Regions from separate parts of the Paenibacillus sp. NPDC058177 genome, predicted to be linked through region 3. Evidence: riboswitches for the same ligand, from Rfam matches in the RefSeq annotation. Region 3 holds a riboswitch; each other region holds the start of a gene.
The links. A riboswitch is a leader RNA that binds a small molecule or an ion and turns the genes downstream of it on or off. The one in region 3 is predicted to bind cyclic di-GMP.
Positions count from the first base shown of each region.

Region 1: it holds a riboswitch for cyclic di-GMP, as region 3 does, so the genes downstream of both, ACFVU8_RS18340 (flagellar assembly protein A) here and ACFVU8_RS24805 (anti-repressor SinI family protein) in region 3, are expected to answer to the same signal.
Region 2: it holds a riboswitch for cyclic di-GMP, as region 3 does, so the genes downstream of both, ACFVU8_RS25450 (glycosyl hydrolase) here and ACFVU8_RS24805 (anti-repressor SinI family protein) in region 3, are expected to answer to the same signal.
Region 4: it holds a riboswitch for cyclic di-GMP, as region 3 does, so the genes downstream of both, ACFVU8_RS10235 (thiamine pyrophosphate-binding protein) here and ACFVU8_RS24805 (anti-repressor SinI family protein) in region 3, are expected to answer to the same signal.

Region 1 covers NZ_JBHVVB010000004.1:254,624-259,158, forward strand. The annotation lists gene ACFVU8_RS18340 (flagellar assembly protein A) at 37-1,893, opposite strand; cyclic di-GMP riboswitch class I at 1,997-2,088, opposite strand; gene ACFVU8_RS18345 (FUSC family protein) at 2,400-3,500, opposite strand; gene ACFVU8_RS18350 (ABC transporter ATP-binding protein) at 3,794-4,535, shown strand, end outside.
Region 2 covers NZ_JBHVVB010000008.1:147,932-152,466, reverse strand. The annotation lists gene ACFVU8_RS25455 (sugar phosphate nucleotidyltransferase) at 1-1,308, shown strand, start outside; cyclic di-GMP riboswitch class I at 1,476-1,556, shown strand; gene ACFVU8_RS25450 (glycosyl hydrolase) at 1,567-3,174, shown strand; gene ACFVU8_RS25445 (glycosyl hydrolase) at 3,377-4,535, shown strand, end outside.
Region 3 covers NZ_JBHVVB010000007.1:273,216-277,750, forward strand. The annotation lists gene ACFVU8_RS24780 (hypothetical protein) at 1-659, shown strand, start outside; gene sipW (signal peptidase I SipW) at 663-1,250, shown strand; gene ACFVU8_RS24790 (TasA family protein) at 1,344-1,937, shown strand; gene ACFVU8_RS24795 (TasA family protein) at 2,009-2,596, shown strand; gene ACFVU8_RS24800 (helix-turn-helix domain-containing protein) at 2,780-3,109, shown strand; gene ACFVU8_RS24805 (anti-repressor SinI family protein) at 3,217-3,369, opposite strand; cyclic di-GMP riboswitch class I at 3,397-3,481, opposite strand; gene ACFVU8_RS24810 (2-oxoglutarate dehydrogenase E1 component) at 3,999-4,535, shown strand, end outside.
Region 4 covers NZ_JBHVVB010000002.1:43,071-47,605, forward strand. The annotation lists gene ACFVU8_RS10225 (helix-turn-helix transcriptional regulator) at 1-775, shown strand, start outside; gene ACFVU8_RS10230 (methyl-accepting chemotaxis protein) at 864-2,114, shown strand; cyclic di-GMP riboswitch class I at 2,683-2,776, shown strand; gene ACFVU8_RS10235 (thiamine pyrophosphate-binding protein) at 2,962-4,535, shown strand, end outside.

The DNA.
Region 1 (4,535 bases), on a different contig from region 3:
CTTGCTGGTAATACCGCGAGGGACCTCCTTTTTAATTTATTGTCGGCGCTGCAGCGTCTGTGGAGTGATCACGGCGTTCTCCAGCGACCCGGTAACCTCTTCGGAGTAGCCGCCAACACTGATCGTGCCACCGCTCATTTTGTGTAGAACAAGTCTCTTTCCGGCCTTCAAGGTGGACTTGTCTTCACTTGTTCCTCCAACCGTCTGCGCGGTGATGGCACCTTTCGCTTCCAGATTGGAGTCTTCGCAGACTGCATCTCTGCTTGTGTAGGCAATATCTCCAGCGGACAGCAGCTCACTTTTCCGGGTACCTTCTCCGTAAAGGGTGATGTTGCCGCCAGATTGAATGATGCTGCTATTGCTATAGGGAAGATCAATCCGGACTTTAGTCTCCTGCATAACAACAATGCCCCTGTACATATCCTTAAGCAGCTTCAGGAAGGATTCCACAAGCGCATCATTCAACAACCCGATAAACTGATCTGGCTGTAAAAAGACCTCCAGCAAGCGTTTCAACTGTTTCGTATCCTGTGGGTAGGTATGCTTGATATCGGAGAGAACGTTCAGAAGCTCGGGGATCAGAATCGCAAATCGTTTATATTTGGTATCGAGCAGAAGCTGAATGACCTGGCCGTAATTGACAGGCTGCTGGCGGTTGGCTAGCTTTTGGGACAATACCTTAGCCGCTTTCCGTAGCAGAATGCCTTCCTCCATGATCTGTTTGGAAAGATGATAGAGCCGGTTGTTGAATACGCCATGATATCCCGAATACAGCTTGCTCTCCGTCACATCGCCCCGAATCCAAATACTTCCGGTTGCCACGATGGTCGCATTCTTCACACTTCCGTAAATATAGACATTTCCAATCGCTTCAATAATCATCTGCTCTTCCACATCGCCGTGAACAGCAACGTCCCCCGCGAATACGATATGCCCGGTCTCAGCATTGACATTCCCCAGGACCCTGTGCGCTGCAGCAATATCAAAGGTAGAGCCCTTCACTCCTGTCAGGCGGGGTCTTCCGGTACGAAGCGCCATGACCTTCACTCCAGACACAAGCTGTGTATGTTCCTTGGCGGTAAGTCGGATATCTTCAGGTGGCGTAGCAGGAAGCAGATGTCCGTACACATCATATCCGGGTACCCCTTCGATGGATGGATGCTTGATGGCTATGATGTCACCCTCCTGAACTTCGGGGATGTCCGGGTAATTCTGCCCTTCCTGTCCGCTCACGTTTCGATGAAAGATTTCGGCTGTTAGGGCTTCCTCGGAGAAAGGAATTTCGATTCGTGCATTGGTCGCGGGTTTGGGCGCAGTGCCTTCCGCTACACGGACTGGCCGTCCGGTGGGGCGGTTCAATTCCTCGTAGATTGCGGGAATATTGAGGTTCTGTGAGATGGATCTTTTATCAAAATCAGCCAGGACCTGCTCGATGCGAAGTGTAGACAGCAGGGCTTTCTTGTCCTGCTCCGCACTGACAGCGATGTTGTTCGTGGCTGCACAGTTCTTCAGGCGCCAAGCGTACTGTTCTACCCGCCGCACGGTAAGGAAGGCAGACAGCTTGTCTTCGGAGACTGTAATCTCGTACGGGGCTGATTCTTCAATCTCCCATTCCAGGCGGTCGGATGACAATACTTCTGTAGGGGTAGTAATGATCTGCCGGTTCTTCCTAAGGACTACGGGAGACACGGGAGAGACGACAGCAGGTTTGCCGCCAGATAAGGGTGAGGTGATGAAAAATTGATTGTTTTGAATAATGATGATGCCATTCTTATTGTTGGTGTCGTCCGATGGTAGAGATTGCGTAGCATCATTCAAGATGGATTCAGAGGGATCTATCGGCAAAGGCCGGGTAAGTTCTTTTACGTCATTTCGATCAGGGCGGTGCGTCATTCTGTTACCTCGCTTCTTTGTATAATCAAAGGCATCTGTACATAGAGAGTACCGTCATTCCGGTACGATAATCCGCTAGGAATATCCGCCATGCAGGCGTCTAATTGGCAGCCTGGCAACCATAAATGCAGCTTGTGCATTCTTAGGCCCATTGCTTTGCGTCCTACCCTTTCGAATAGTTTGCCTTTAAAAATGGATCAATGATGTATACTCAGCATCAGGCACTTTAATCGACTAAAATCGACAAAAAAAGAAGGCGCCGGTACGTCGTATATTTAAAATGTCGGCATTAAATCCTTTTAATTTTAGTGCTAAAGTAACGAATTGACAATAGGGAATAAATAATTTCACCCAGACCATTCACATGTAAAAGAGAGGCGTCTAAGCCGGATGGCCCGGGACGTCTCTCACAGGATCACATAATCCGTAGAAAGTGGCTATATATTCCACATTTCCTTAATTATAACGTGTAAGATGGTTTTAGTAAAATAAAAGGACTCTCCGCTTTATAACTTGTGGGAGAGTCCTTTTTTCATGTAATGAATTCCTTGGGCGATGTCTCGCTTAGCCTCGTGCGGTACCGCCGAACAGGTGGCATATTCCGCCCGTTCCACCTCATCCAGCACCCGGTTCAGGTGCGAGAAGACTGCACCAAGATCGCGCATAGCTGTCAGAGGGCAATGGCTCTGAAGCTGGGAGAAGCAAGAGAGCTGCAATTCCCGCGCATGATGCAGGGCATCCGGGAGAGAACGGGGGCGTTCGGTATCCGACAGGGTTTCTGTTCCGTACAATGCGATGCAATCGGCAGTGGCTTCCAGAGAACCGGCCATCCCTTCTGCGGCTGCATAATGCGGTGGCAGCAGGGCGATCTCATCTATAATTTCCTTCACGTAGGCATGAACAGTTTTAAGATGAGAAGTAACTGTACTAAGCCTGTTCAATTCATTTCGGCATTGGTAATGCGATAGCGTGTAATGAATTTCTTTCTGCTTCTTGCCGCTTCGCTTCAGCAGTTCACCGGCTTGTTTCGATACCGCATTGCTCTTCTCCGTACTTTGTTCACCAGCGGCAAGACCTCTCAGTGCTTCTGCCAGCAGTTGGCTTCCTTCAAGTGCCAAGGCTTTTACCTTGACGAAGCCCTTCGGCGGAACGATAATCATATTGATAAGAATGGCGATCAGCACTCCGATGAAGGTCTCGGTTATTCTGGAGACTACATAATCGTTTTGATAGAAGGAAAGGGCCATAACAGAGGTGACGCCTACTTGGGTCACGGCCTGAATATTCACGCGGCAGGCGGTGGCGATGCCAATGCCGATGAGCAGCATAAGCAGGATGGAGAGTCCGCTTATGTTAAAGAACTTGCCGACGATCAGAGCGACGATCCCGCCAAGAATGATGCCCAAGAGGCGGTAGATTCCTTTTTCTACAGAGCCCTTAACCGTACCTTGGGTAATCAGAATGGCAGCTAGCGGAGCAAAGTACAAATAGTGATTACTATAAAGACTGTGCACCACCACCCAGGAGAGCGAAGCGGCCAGCGTAATTCGTATCATATATAGGGAAAAACCAAATTTCTCAAGGCGGTCAAATAACCCCTCGTTCATGTGCTTCATCTTCTTTCGCAAAAATAAGAAAACATTAATTTATCTTTCATCCGTTTTCATTATATCACCTCATTTTTGATGAAAATCCTTATAAGTTTTACGAAGTTGTTAAGTTTCTGGGGGATGTTAACAATCTAAGTTATCGCATAAGATGAAGCAATCTATTATGCTATACCTATATGAGGTGTCGAACGAAAGGAGGAATTGTCGCTTATCCGCACTGGGCATGCCGATATCGATTGTTCCCCGCAGGAAGCGGGTAAAATAGGATTGTATTACTAAAGGCAGGGAGGTTGTTAGCTATAGCTACCCAGGAAGGTACTATTATTTCTTTTGACAAGGTAACGAAGCAATACGACGATGAAGAGGCTGTACTTAAAGAGGTCAGCTTTGAGATTGAACGGGGTAAATTCTATACATTACTGGGCCCGTCCGGTTGCGGTAAAACGACGATTCTCCGGCTGATTGCCGGATTCGCTGAACCGACAGGCGGCTCGATTATTTTGAACGGAAAAGTGATTAACCACATTCCCGCCAACGAGCGGCAGGTCAATACGGTTTTTCAGGACTACGCTTTGTTTCCACACCTGAACGTATTTGAGAATGTGGCTTTCGGCTTGCGTATCAAGAAGCTTAAGAAGGATGTCATCACGCAAAAGGTGCAGGAGGCGCTGCGCTTCGTGAACCTCGCCGGTTACGATCAGCGGGCCATTACAGAAATGTCCGGCGGACAGCGTCAGCGTGTAGCCATCGCCCGGGCCATCGTCAACGAGCCGCAGGTCCTGCTGCTGGACGAGCCTTTGTCGGCGTTGGATTTGAAGCTGCGGACAGAGATGCAGTACATTTTGCGGGAGATGCAACAGCGGCTGGGAATCACTTTTATCTTCGTCACGCATGATCAGGAAGAAGCACTGGCGATGTCTGACTGGATCTTTGTGATGAATAAGGGCAAAATCGAGCAGAGCGGCACGCCTCACGATATTTATGATGAGCCGATCAACCGTTTTGTGGCTGACTTTATTGGAGAATCGAACA
Region 2 (4,535 bases), on a different contig from region 3:
TCGAAGCAATTTCTGAAGGTACTGGAAAGCCCGCAGGGTGAGCCGGAATCCATGGTGCAGCGGGTGTGGAGACAGCTCGAAGAGACTGGACTCGCAGATTCATCTTATCTGGCTACAGGCCGTGGGCAGGTAGAAATGATCCAGAGCCAATTGGGAGGCCATGTGCCGATTATTGTTGAGCCTGAGCGCCGCGATACCTTCCCGGCTATTGCGCTGACGGCGGCTTATTTATATACAGTAGCTGGCGTATCGCCTGCTGAGACGGTGGCTATTTTGCCAGTGGACCCTTATGTTGAGGCTTCTTTCTTTGAAACTGTAGCCCAGCTTGAACAAACGATAGAGGAGAGCGGCGCAAATTTGGCGCTCATGGGTGTGGTGCCTGAGCATGCTTCGGAGAAATACGGGTATATCATCCCGACCTCCGATGAGCCTGCGGTGAGCGGCTTTATGCAGGTAAGCCATTTCCAGGAGAAGCCGGATCGCGTTCAGGCCGAGGAGCTAATCAGCCGCAATGCGCTGTGGAACTGTGGTGTGTTTGCTTTCCGTCTCGGGTATCTGCTGGATATTCTGCAACGCAAGGGGCTGCCTCTCAACTATGAGGAACTGCAGAAGCAGTATAAGCTACTGTCTTCTATTAGCTTTGACTACGAAGTGGTAGAAAAGGAAGAGCGAATTGTTGTTCAGCCGTATGACGGCTTCTGGAAGGACCTCGGCACGTGGAATACATTGACGGAAGAGATGAGCAGTAATCATGTTGGCAAAGGCGTTGTCACAGCTGATTCGGAAGGCACCTGCCTCGTGAATGAACTGGATATTCCTATAACAGTCATTGGGGCGAAAGATCTAATTATCGCTGCCAGTCCTGACGGTATTCTCGTAACCCATAAGGCGGAAAGCCCACGGATCAAGGAGGTGCTGAAGTCGTTTGATCAGCGCCCGATGTACGAGGAGCGTCGCTGGGGCCATTATCGTGTCATTGATTATGTGAAATATGAAGAGGGCAATGAGGTGCTGACCAAACGGATTTGCATCTCACAGGGCAAGAATATCAGCTACCAGTTGCACCGCAAACGCAGTGAGATCTGGACCATTATCAGTGGGGAAGCCAGCATTGTGCTGAATGAGAAAATGCACAACGTGAAGGCTGGCGATGTGGTCCGTATTCCGGAGGGCACCAAGCATGCCATCCTGGCTTTGACGGATGTGGAGTTTATTGAAGTGCAGACAGGCTCTGAACTGGTGGAGGAAGATAATATCCGTATCACCCTGAATTGGGAAGATATTGGGCTGCATCAGTTTATCTCCTAGGACCGGATTCCAATGTCAGGAAATTTAATAGAACAAACTATCTATTTAACCAAATGCGAAACTTACAAAACAGGTATAAAGACTCAAAAATGATATTTTTTTCATAAATGCACTAAAAAATAATTAAATAGCGTCGATATTTACGGTAAGAGGAATAAACCCTCTAATTCGACAAAAGGCAAACCTATCGAAAGGTAGGGACGCAAAGCCACAGGGCCTTTCGCAAGAATGGCAGCCTGGCTACCGAAAGGGAGATGTATGTTGAAAGCTTACCGTAAGTATCGTTTGTTGCGCGCCCTCCTGTCCCTTGTTCTGTTTCTGACAGCCCTTCCCCTTGGAATGGGAATCGTCCCGTCTGCGGCAGGAGCTGCAAGCTCCGGTACTCCGGTTAATCCCGCTGCCTCGCCTGAAGCTGTAAAGTTGCTTAATTATATGTACTCTTTATCTGGAAAAGGAATTATTGCAGGGCAGCATGACTACCTGGAGAGTCCCGACGAGTTCAATCTTAAGCTGCAAGACACCAGCGGTAAATATGCCGCACTGCACGGTTACGAGATGGGGGCCATCAGTGGCCAGAATGAGAGTCAGGTTGCCTGGTATCGCCAGAATGTAGTGAACAGCGCCATCAACTGGCACAAAAGCGGCGGAGTAGTCGCCATGACCTTCCATGCCAACCTGCCGGGAACCAGCTATGATTGGTCCAATGTCTCCAGAAGTCTCAGCCAAGAGGAGTTTAACAAGTACGTTACTCCAGGGACAGTACAGTACAACAACCTGATTGCCGAACTGGATAAGGTGGCTGTACCTTTGAAAAGCCTGCGTGATGCAGGGGTGCCCGTATTATGGCGGCCGTATCACGAAATGAACGGAGACTGGTTCTGGTGGGGAAAGAAAAATAATTTCGCCGCACTTTGGAATATTATGTATGACCGTTTTGTTAACGTTCATAAATTAAATAATCTGCTGTGGGTATGGAGTCCGAATGCCCCGAATGCTTGGGCTGATCCGTATGCCCTGACCTATCCGGGGGCGGATAAAGTAGACATTCTCGCCGCGGATATATATGAGAACGATTATAAACAAAGCCATTATGACAGTCTGCTGGCGCTGGCAGCCGGGAAGCCGATCGGTATCGGAGAGAACGGGGAAATGCCAGACGTAGCCAAGCTGAGAGAGACCCAGAGCAAATGGACCTTTATGATGACCTGGGGAAAAATGCTGTACGATAATAACCACACTGATAATATTAAAGGTTTTATGAACAACAGCTACACGATAACCAGAGACAAGTTTGCGGCTGGAGCGTTGCCAGCACCTACGCCTACGCCACCACCGGCACCTCCAACACCAACTGTTACGCCATCGAACACACCGAAACCTCCTGCTCCAGCTAACCCTACAGGGAATGCTGGAACGGGGGGGACGCATAAGTCGGCTAATGGGTTAACGGGAGAATACTTCAATAATATGCAGCTTTCCGGTGCACCAGTTCTTACCCGGGATGATGCAGTAATTGATAATAATTGGCGGCAGGGTTCACCAGATACAGCCCTGCTCGGTGTTGATAATTTCTCTATCCGCTGGACAGGGAAGATCAAACCGCTGTATAGCGAAGATTACCAGATCTACACCGAATCCGATGATGGCATTCGGGTATGGATCAACGGGCAAGCGGTCATTGACAGCTGGAATAATCAGAGCGGAGCTGAGCATCAGGGCAACATCGCCTTGAACGCCGGGCAGCTGTACGATATTAAAGTGGAGTATTACGAGAATCTGGGCGATGCTCGGGTTCGCCTGATGTGGGGGAGTCCTAGTCAGGTGAAAGAAACGGTTCCGGCTAGCGCATTGTTCATAGGCGCGTGAGGAACTGAGAATTACGTTATCTAGACATTACGCGTTTAAAGGGTAACAGCAATGAGGATTATTTTCAGCCGATCGGTAGCCCTGCTCTTTGGCAGGGCTACTGAACTATAGGCCTCCGGGAGAAGAGAGCGGGTTGACCTGGATGAAGGTCAGCTTAGTTACGACCGGACTGATATCCCGGCTACCGAAAGGAAGATGACACATGAAGCCATCCCGTAATTTTCGGCTGCTTACGACCTTGTTTCCGGTTCTTCTGTTTCTGTCTCTCCTGCCCTCCTGGGGCGATGTTCCCGATTCGGGTGCCTCTCCCGAGGACAAAGCGGCGATAGCCCCGGTCAATCCTTCGGCTTCGCCGGAGGCACGCCGATTGCTACAATATTTGACAGATCTTAGCGGTCAGGGAATCATCTCCGGGCAACATGATTATCTGGAAAGTCCTGATGAATTCAACAATAAATTAAAGTCAGCCAGCGGGAAATATGCTCTGCTGCATGGCTATGAACTTGGGGCCTTGAACCATCAGTCCGCTAAGACAATTGCTATGCAGCGCCAGGCTGTGGTGAACAGCGCCATCAAGTGGTATGAAGGGGGCGGAATTGTCGCTATGACCTTTCATCAGAACTTGCCGGGAACTTCCCCGGTATGGTCCAATGTTTCCATGAAGCTGAGCCAGGAGCAATTTAATGCCTACGTTACCCCAGGTACTCCACAATACAATAGTCTGATTGCAGAACTAGACGATATCGCTGGGTATCTGGGCGAATTGAGGGACGCAGGGGTACCGGTCCTTTGGCGGCCTTATCACGAGATGAACGGAGACTGGTTCTGGTGGGGGAACAAAAGCAATTTTGCCGCCCTCTGGAATCTGGTTTATGACCGCTTTACCCATATCCACAAGCTGAATAATCTATTATGGGTATGGAATCCGAACGCGCCGGGACCAACCGCGGGCCCTTACCGTGATTATTATCCAGGCCCCGGGACCGTCGATGTGCTGGCGGCCGATATTTATAATAATGATTATCAGCAAGCCTACTACGACGACCTGCTGAAGCTGGCTGGAAGCAAGCCGATCGGTATCGGCGAAAGCGGTGAGCTGCCGGACCCGAAGATACTGTCCAAGACCCAAAGCCGCTGGGTATATATGATGACCTGGGGGAAGATGCTGACCGGGAACAACAGTGCCGGACGGATTCAAAGCTTTATGGGCAGTCCGTATACGATATCAAGAGATGATTATATACGCACAGTAGGCATAGCCTCGTTATCTGAGAAGCTCACTGCCGCAAATGGTCTGACCGGAGCATATTTTAACAATGCAGAGCTGATGGGAAAGCCGGTGCTGCTTCGCCAAGACAGCG
Region 3 (4,535 bases):
GTTCACTTCCTCCGGAAAGTCCTGTTTCAGCCCTGCTGGAACCAAGCCTTCCAGCCTTCCTGACACAAGAGCCCATCCTGACGTTCATGGCCAGAGCCTATCTTCCCCAAGCGGAAGTCTCCACGGAATTACGATCTGCCTATGAACAGATGAATACAGAGATGAACGAGGCTAAGCGTTCTCTTGCCAGTGAGATTGACACCCTGAAGGGTCAGCAGAACCAGATCGCTGAGGCAAAAGCCAAACTGCTGGAGCAGGCCCGCAAGGAGGAAGAAGAACGCCAAGCACAGGAGAAGAAGCAGCAGGAAGAAGCTGCCGAGAAAGCCAAGGAAAAAGCAGGCAAGCCGGATAAGGATGCACCTAAGCCGGAAACGCCTCCGGCCGGGGCCCCCGATCCTGATGGCACGAACAACGGGACAGACGAACCAGTGGCATCGGCCTCTCCAGTGCCAACTGTCACTGCTGAGCCCGCCAAGCCTGTAGATTCTCTGGACGGAGAGCCAGCCCCTGTCACCACACCGGGGGAAACGCCAAGCGCACAGCCGTCTGCAGAGCCGTCACCTTCGGCAACAACTCTGCCTGTAACGAGCCCGACCCCTGCGGCAACTCCAGCACCCTCTGCTTCTCCAGAACCAGATTCCATTAAAGGCGGCGATTAAGAAATGCTTATCAAAAAAATCATTGGCAACACGATAACCACCCTGATGCTTATCGTGTTCCTGGTGGTAGTCGTAGCAGTTGTAGTCTCCAAAGCCTCCGGCGGCGAGCCTGCCTTCTTCGGTTACCAAATAAAGACGGTTCTATCGGGTTCCATGGAACCCGGGATCCATACTGGCTCCATCATTGCGCTCAAACCCGGTGGTGACATGACCCGCTTCCAGAAAGGCGATGTCATCACCTTCATGAATCCAGAAAACATTCTGATCACCCACCGTATCGTGGATGTCAGCATGAACAGTGCCATCGGCGAGGCCAGCTATACAACCAAAGGCGACAACAATAACGCCGCTGACATGTCCCCGGTCAGCTCGACCAATGTGATCGGAGAGTATACCGGCTTTACCGTTCCTTATGTTGGTTATGCCATGAACTTCGCAGTTTCTAAGGCGGGCAGCGTGCTGCTAATGATCGTGCCAGGAATTCTGCTCCTGATGTACGCGCTGTACAGTACCTGGAAAGCCATCAGCGCTCTGGAGAAGAAGAATAATTCATCTGCCGCTGCTGAGCCGCTGCCAGATACCTTACATTAATAGGATTGTAATCTCCCGTTTACGAAACGTGGAGCAACAATATACATGACGTAAAGTCAGAAACAAAAAAAAGATTGAGAGAGGGATGAATCAATGAATATTAAAAAAACACTGGGGCTGGGCGTTGTCTCAGCAGCGCTTGGATTGACTTTGGTCGGCGGAGGTACCTTCGCATATTTCAGCGATACCGCGCAGAGTACAGCTTCTTTTAACAACGGAACATTGAGCTTGGATTCTGATCCCTCTGTGATCGTGGATCTCAACAATCTCAAACCAGGTGATATTATCACCAGAGATTTCCAGCTGAAGAATAGCGGCTCACTTGATATTTCCCAAGTACTGCTGAAGACGGCAGCTCAGGTTATAGACGTGAACAATGACAATGGAACTCATAACTTGAAAGATGACATTGTAGTTACCTTCCTGGTTAATAAAGACAAGATATCTTCTCCGGTCCTGGTTAAAAAATTGTCTGAACTGGAAAGTCTGTCACCAGACCTTGTAAAAGCAGGCATCCTTGGTTCAGTGTTCGGCGAAAAATCAGGGATCAAAGCAGGAACTCTAGATAAGCTGTCCGTTCAGTTTGCCTTTGTCGACAACTTCCAGCCGCAGAACTACTACCAGGGCGACAGCCTGAAATTGAATTGGACCTTCGAAGCTAAACAAGGTGCTGGCGAATATAAATAAGCCGTCCGGTCCAAATTCAGCACCTATTATGTCTACCATTTTATTAACCATATAAGAGGAGGAATTTATTCATGGGTATCAAAAAAACATTGGGTCTTGGTGTGGCATCAGCGGCTTTGGGATTGTCTTTAATCGGGGGAGGTACCTTCGCTTACTTCAGCGATACAGCAGAAAGCACAGCAACTTTCGCCGCTGGCACGCTGGACCTGAATACTAATCCTGAGCAAAACGTAAACCTGAGCAATCTGAAGCCAGGCGACATCGCTGTCCGCAGCTTCACTCTACAGAACAACGGCACGCTCGACATTAAGGAATTGAAGCTGGCTACAACGTATAATGTTACGGATGCTAACACTAATAATGGCTCAGAGGATCTGGGCGCACACTTTAAAGTAAAACTGCTTGATAGCAGCTATACTAGCGGCCCGATTACTGGCCATGTCGTTGGCGAAGCAACACTCAAAGATTTGCAGAACAATCCAGGCTATGATCTGGTAGCTAACGCCTTCCCAGGAGGCATCTCCGCTGCCCAATCTAAGACGCTCAAGCTAGCCTTTGAGTTCGTTGAAAACGGCCAGGATCAAAACATCTTCCAAGGAGACAGCGTAGCCGTAACCTTGACCTTCAATGCTAAGCAAGGCGTTGGCGAATTTAAATAAGCCTGTTCTTCTAAAAACTACCGGCATCTCTTAGACCTTTAACCGGGCTGGGACATGCCGGTTTTTTGCACCAGTCCCCTCCCTCTTTCTCCTCTGAACAGCAATGTATCTTTGTCCGTTTCCAGGAAATTTGTTATACTTATACAAAAAGTACGGAGGGGCGTTGTCATCGTGCCTGATAATATGGGAGGGCGCATCCATGAACTCCGGGTAGAGAAGGGCTTATCCTTATCCGAGCTTGCGGACAAGGCGGATGTAGCCAAGTCGTACCTGAGTAATGTTGAGAGAAATATCCAGTCCAACCCCTCTATCCAATTCATTGAAAAAATTGCCGATGCGCTCCAAGTATCTATTCACGTGTTGCTATATGGAGATCTCTCCGACACTGAAGAGACGCCTCTGGATTCGGAATGGTTCCGGCTCGTGCAAGAGGCAATGAGCTCTGGCATCAGCAAGCGGGAATTCAAGGAATTTCTGGATTATCAAAAATGGCGTCTTGAACAAAAGGATTAATGATTTCAGCCCTGAACGCTTCAACGCCTCAAGCACCCCATCATATAGAGAAGGGCACAGCATATGCTGTGCCCTTCTCTATATGTATCCTGTTATGATTCAAGCTGCTAAATAGCCTTCAACGCCTTCTCATTAAAGAAACGGCGAATCTCCTCCGCCTTGATGCCCGCCTTCTTGGCACTCAGCAGCAAATATACCCATTCTAAATCCAGATCGACTGTCTGCAGTTCTCCGTTGTTCCCCTGGTTGGACTTATCCAAAAAATCTCCTCCTAAGATTTCGCGTCCCCAGGCAGTCCGGCCGTCTTAGTATTTCTACCTTAGACCCGAGACTTTGTGCCCCTGTCTTTCAACAGGTTTACCCTTTACTGGATCCTTTACATGAAAGGATCTGGCTAGAAATTATATTAAAAACCTTTCTGCAATAACATTATACAAGAAATAATCGGAAAAGTGTGTCGTTTTCTGGAAACTTCTAAGGAGACAAATGTAAAAAGTTTAGCTCTTTTTGACTAATACCTGTCCAACTTGAAACCATCTGTATGAGATGTAAAATTTTTAATTTATGAATAATTCTACTAATTCATACGAACTATATAAAGTTATTAACCAAACTTCAAATCCTCTAAACAGCTTTCCCTGTCAAATCAGGGTCTATTGAATCATTTTAATAGTTCCAGCCTCTTGGGGTAATCTACTTATGGCGCTATGGCATCAATAATCAGGCTGAACCATACCGTTTTGCGATTGGATTGGACGAAAGTATGAATTGATTAAGATCACCGAAAGTAGCACAATAGAAAGGAAATGAAAACGCAACCATCACAGCTCCGAACAAGGCCCATACCAGCGCCCTGCGTTTGGAGTTCATCCGTTAGGAGGATGTATTCATGGCAGCCAAAGAGCCCTACAATGAATCTGTTTGGAGCAAATATTACGGTCCCAATCTGGGCTACATTCAAGAGAAGTATGAGCAGTTTGTGAAAGACCCCTCCTCAGTTGAAAATAATTACCGTGAACTTTTTACTGTTTATGGCCCGCCTCCCCTGGCGCCGGATGCCGAACCCGCTCCGCAGCCGATCGTTTCGGGAGATGCCGTTTGGCTTCGTAAGGCTGTCAAAGCCTCCAAGCTGATCGCTAACATTCGTATATATGGCCATTTGGCCGCCAATATTGACCCGCTGGAGCGGGATCACAACCCTATGATAAAATGGCTGAATCACGAAACATATGAACTGACGCGTGAGGATCTCATGGCCCTCCCTGCTTCGCTGATTTGGGAGAATGTCCCGGATAATATTCAAACCGCTTGGGACGCCGTTCACCGGATGCGCCAAGCCTATACACAAACTATCGCCTACGAATTTGGTCATGTGCATGATGAACAGGAACTTCGCTGGTTGAACAGCCAGGCAGAATCCGTTAAC
Region 4 (4,535 bases), on a different contig from region 3:
CATGAAGCCTAAAGAGATTGCCTCTCTCCTGCTATCTGCTGACTCTACGATTCTTAGCGACCTTGGCATCGAAGGGGATTTCTCTTCTGCCGCCCGCAAGTTGGAGGCCGTAGTAGCACCGCATTCCAGCAGTTCCACGCTTGATTCGGTTCAACGGATTCATGTGGACGGGGCAAGCTGGCATCCCTCAGATGAGTCATATCCTTTTTTGGCGCTACTGCAGGAGGCCCTTTGGCATGATCGTGTTGTCAAAATAACATACCTGCGCAATAACGAAGCTAGCGAACGACTAATTCATCCCCTCGGGCTCGTAACCAAACGCGGAGTTTGGTATGTCGTTGCAGAAAGCAGAGGTGAGCTACGGACCTACCGGGTGTCCAGACTGCAACATGCAGAGCTCACGAATGACTTTTTCAAGCGTCCGGAAGACTTCGATCTTGGCCAGTATTGGCGGCAATCCACCCAGGCTTTCAAATCTGCCTTGCCAAGTTATCCAGCTACCGTGTTGATAAGGGAAGAAATAATGAAGGACTTCGCGCGGGAGCGATATCTTACTGTAAAAAACACTACCCCGTCCTCCCTCGCCGGATGGTTGGAGGTTGAGGCCGATTTCAACGCCCTGGAGTGGGCCTGCCGGGTACTTTTGTCTTATGGGTCCAGTGTCCTGGTCCTTTCACCGCAAGTACTGCAGGAGCAAGTACGACAAGCACTGATAGATACCACCGCATTATATGAGTCTATCGGACAGAATTTAGTCAAAATTTGTCCCGAATAGCATTTATGTCAGTTCTTACAATAGACCTATCCCCCTTTAATCGCCTATAATATTACAATACACAACATTAAAGGGGGACATATTTCCTATGGACTGGATGTACAAGCTGCCTTTGAAGCAAAGAATTGTCGCCGGATGCTACCTCGTTGCCGCTTTATTCTCCATCCCTGTTTTGGTTACTTTTATTATTCTCGGCAAAATTGTTATCGGCATCATTCTGGTGGTCCTGCTTGCAACCCTGACTTACCCTCTTTCCCGCTTTGTTGAGAGAACGCTTACATCGTCGTTCGATGACATCTCCAACGTAACGCATACGATCTCTAAGGGAGACTTTACGCATAGAGCCGACGAGAATGGCTCCATGGGTGATATCAGCCGCTCCTTTAATACGATGATCGACAAATTGAAGACCATTTTGACCGACGCCTCACAGATCACCCGTCAGGTTATGGATGCAAGCCGCGGCATCGAAGACAAGAATCAGAATCTGAAGATCGTCATGTCCCAGGTGGCGACCTCTTCTAATGAGCTGGCTCAAGGTGCCAACGAAATTTCGAGTGATATTGCCGGTATGATTGATTCTATTAAAGATATTGAGACTAAGGTCTCCAATTACGCACATTCAACCAAAGAAATGAACAAGAAATCTATACATACGCTAGAATTGGTGGAGCAAGGTCGCCAATCGGTGGATACCCAGGCAGAAGGCATGCGTAAGAATATCGAAGCTACACAAAAAGTGGCCGATACCATTGATGCCCTTTCCCATAATGCTCGCGGTATCACCATGATTACGAAAACCATCACCGAAATTGCGGAACAGACCAACCTGTTATCTCTGAACGCTTCCATCGAAGCTGCCCGTGCCGGAGAGCATGGCCGTGGATTTGCTGTGGTAGCTCAGGAAGTACGCAAACTGGCAGAGGAATCAACTGCCTCGACCAAAGAGGTCTTCGGCCTCGTACGTAGCATTGAAAGTGACATTAAGGAAGCCATTGCGAACATCACCATCAATGAAGAAGTCGTTCAGGTACAGAATGAAATGATCATTCAAACTGCACAGATTTTCGGGCAAATTGTCCAAAGTGTACAGTACATTACCGAGCAAATCGCCGCCTTCTCTTCGGAAAGCGACCTGATGCTGGACAGTGCTCTGAAGATCTCCTCTGCGATTGAGAATATTTCAGCAATTACAGAGCAGACAGCAGCCAGCACCGAGGAAGTCTCTGCATCGATGAGTGAGCAGATCAATGCCCTCCAATCCGTTGCGGATGAGTCTGAAAAAATGACGTCAGCCGTCTTTCAGCTACAAAAAACGATTCATATTTTTAAATTTTAGAACTTGTCATAAAATTTTTATTTTTGTTCCTTTTAACACAAAACAGCCGTATAAGTTCAAACTTTCACGGCTGTTTTGTAACTTATGAAACGTTTGCATTATATCACTTTCAGACCTTTCTAGAAGTTCGTACCCACAAATAAAGTTTATCCTCTCCCCTTTCAAACACCCTACTTTTAACCCAGTTCCCTCCTGTGCAGTCCAAAAGAAATTGAGCACTTGGATTCATTGCCTTTCATGAAAAACATCATCGTAAATATAACTCCAACTAATTTCTTCAATTAATATCTAATCTTGTCCATTCAGCTGTTTTCATCTAATTTGCATTTTTACACCAATCCCTTTAATACAATCTTGCTTTTTCTCTGAATGATATGCATATTTCAGGCCTATTTTGTAACCGCATTCCATTTTGCAATGCACCCTTGGATACATTTTAAATTAAAACTAAATTCCTACTTTATTTCATATTTTTCGTCAAATTCCGAGTTCGTTTGTGTAAAATATATTGACAAAGACGAGCTAGGAATATAATGTAAAGGAAAATTATTCTTATAATTAGTTATAACATTTATATGGGCAAAATTCCTGAAAAGGAATGACGCAAAGCCATGGATCTACAGCCTCATTTTTTTGGGGGCCATGACTGCCAGGTTGCAGAGAAAACCAGGAGGATCGACTTAATTTCGCGGTCTGATTGGCGGTTTTTTGCTTCCAACCTGTGCTCCATTATTCGAGCACAGGTTTTGTTGTTTCTTTGTACCTGTTAGTATCGTTCTAAACATTTGGCGTTACCAGAACGATAATATATTTATCTTTTACTTAACCCAATTCATTTACTTGAGAGGTGTTTTTTTTGAAGACAGTCGCAGATTATATGGCGGAGGCACTACGTAACCTCGGAGTAACCCATTCATTTGGTATTATTGGTAAATCCATTTGTCCCTTAGTTCTAAAGATGGTGGATTACGGTATTGAGTTTATTCCTGGAAGACATGAATCCAGTTCCGGCTTTGAAGCCGCAGGCTATGCCCTTAAGACTGGCGGACTAGGCGTTGCTTTCGGGACATCCGGTCCCGGAGGAACGAATCTGCTTACTGCAGCGGCCCATGCCAAGGCGAATAACATTCCGGTGTTATTTATTACAGGGCATCAATCTATAAAAGAACTAGGTATTCCGCAATGTCAGGATTCTTCCTCATATCTGGCTGATCTTGCCGATATGTTTAAACCCGCTACCCTGTTCAGTAAGCTTGTAGAACGTGGCGATAACTTAAGCACCATTTTCAATCATGCTATCTCAATTGCTCTGAGCGGTAACCGTGGTCCCGTTCATCTTTGCTTGCCATTCGACGTTCAGACTGAACTTCTGGAAGAATTCCCGGTAGTTTATCCAGAGCGTGAATCGCTCGTTAGCATCTCCAATTATGACCGTGTAATCAACGCTATTAACAATGCTGAGAACCCACTGATTATTGCCGGTAAAGGTGTTAACCGTTCCGGGGCTCACAAAGAGCTGATTGAACTGGCTGAAACATTCAACATCCCTGTCGTGACTTCTCCTGGCGGCAAAGGTGCTATTCCTTGGGATCACCCGCTGTATCACGGTCCTGTCGGTGTCGGCGGATGTACACATGGCGATGACATGCTGAATCGTAGTGATTTGTATATCGTGCTGGGCTCCCGTCTGAGCGATATGACTATCTGTAATCTAAAACGCGAGAATCATCCAGAGACATTAATTCAGTTCGATAGTGACCCAACGTTTGTAGGCAAGATTCTGACCTCCAAAACTATACCGGTCACCGGGGATCTGCGTGATAATCTTGTGTATTATCTTGAACACCTGGATAGAGATTCTGTGACCAAACATAATACTCCAAGCTTTAACTATCGGGAAGAACTGCCTGAGCTTCCAGGCCTGTCCCTGGCTTCAGTTATGAGCGTGATGAGTGACTTTATTCCATACAACAACACTCTATTCGTGGATGATGGAAGCCATGGCTTTAATGCCGTTAAATGGTATAACGTTAAAAAACCGGGCAGTTTTGTGTTCGATGCCTATTTTGCCTGCATGGGTAATGCAATTGGCATGGCTATCGGCGCCAAGGTTGCATCACCGGATGAAACGATCTTCTGTGTGACTGGCGATGGATGCTTTATGATGCTGGGTGCAGAGATTAATACAGCAGTATGTAAGGATATCCCGGTTATTTTTATCGTTGTAAACAACATGCAACTGGATATGGCGCTTAAGGGCATGGAGAAGACCACAGGCCGTATTGACGGAACCCTTTTCGAAGTCCCAATGGACGCTGTGAAGTTCGGCGAATCGCTTGGAGCAACCGGATATCGCTGTGAAACTTTGGATCAATTCTCCGCTGCGATCGCAGATGCGGTAGCTTTGAACAAGGTCGCGGT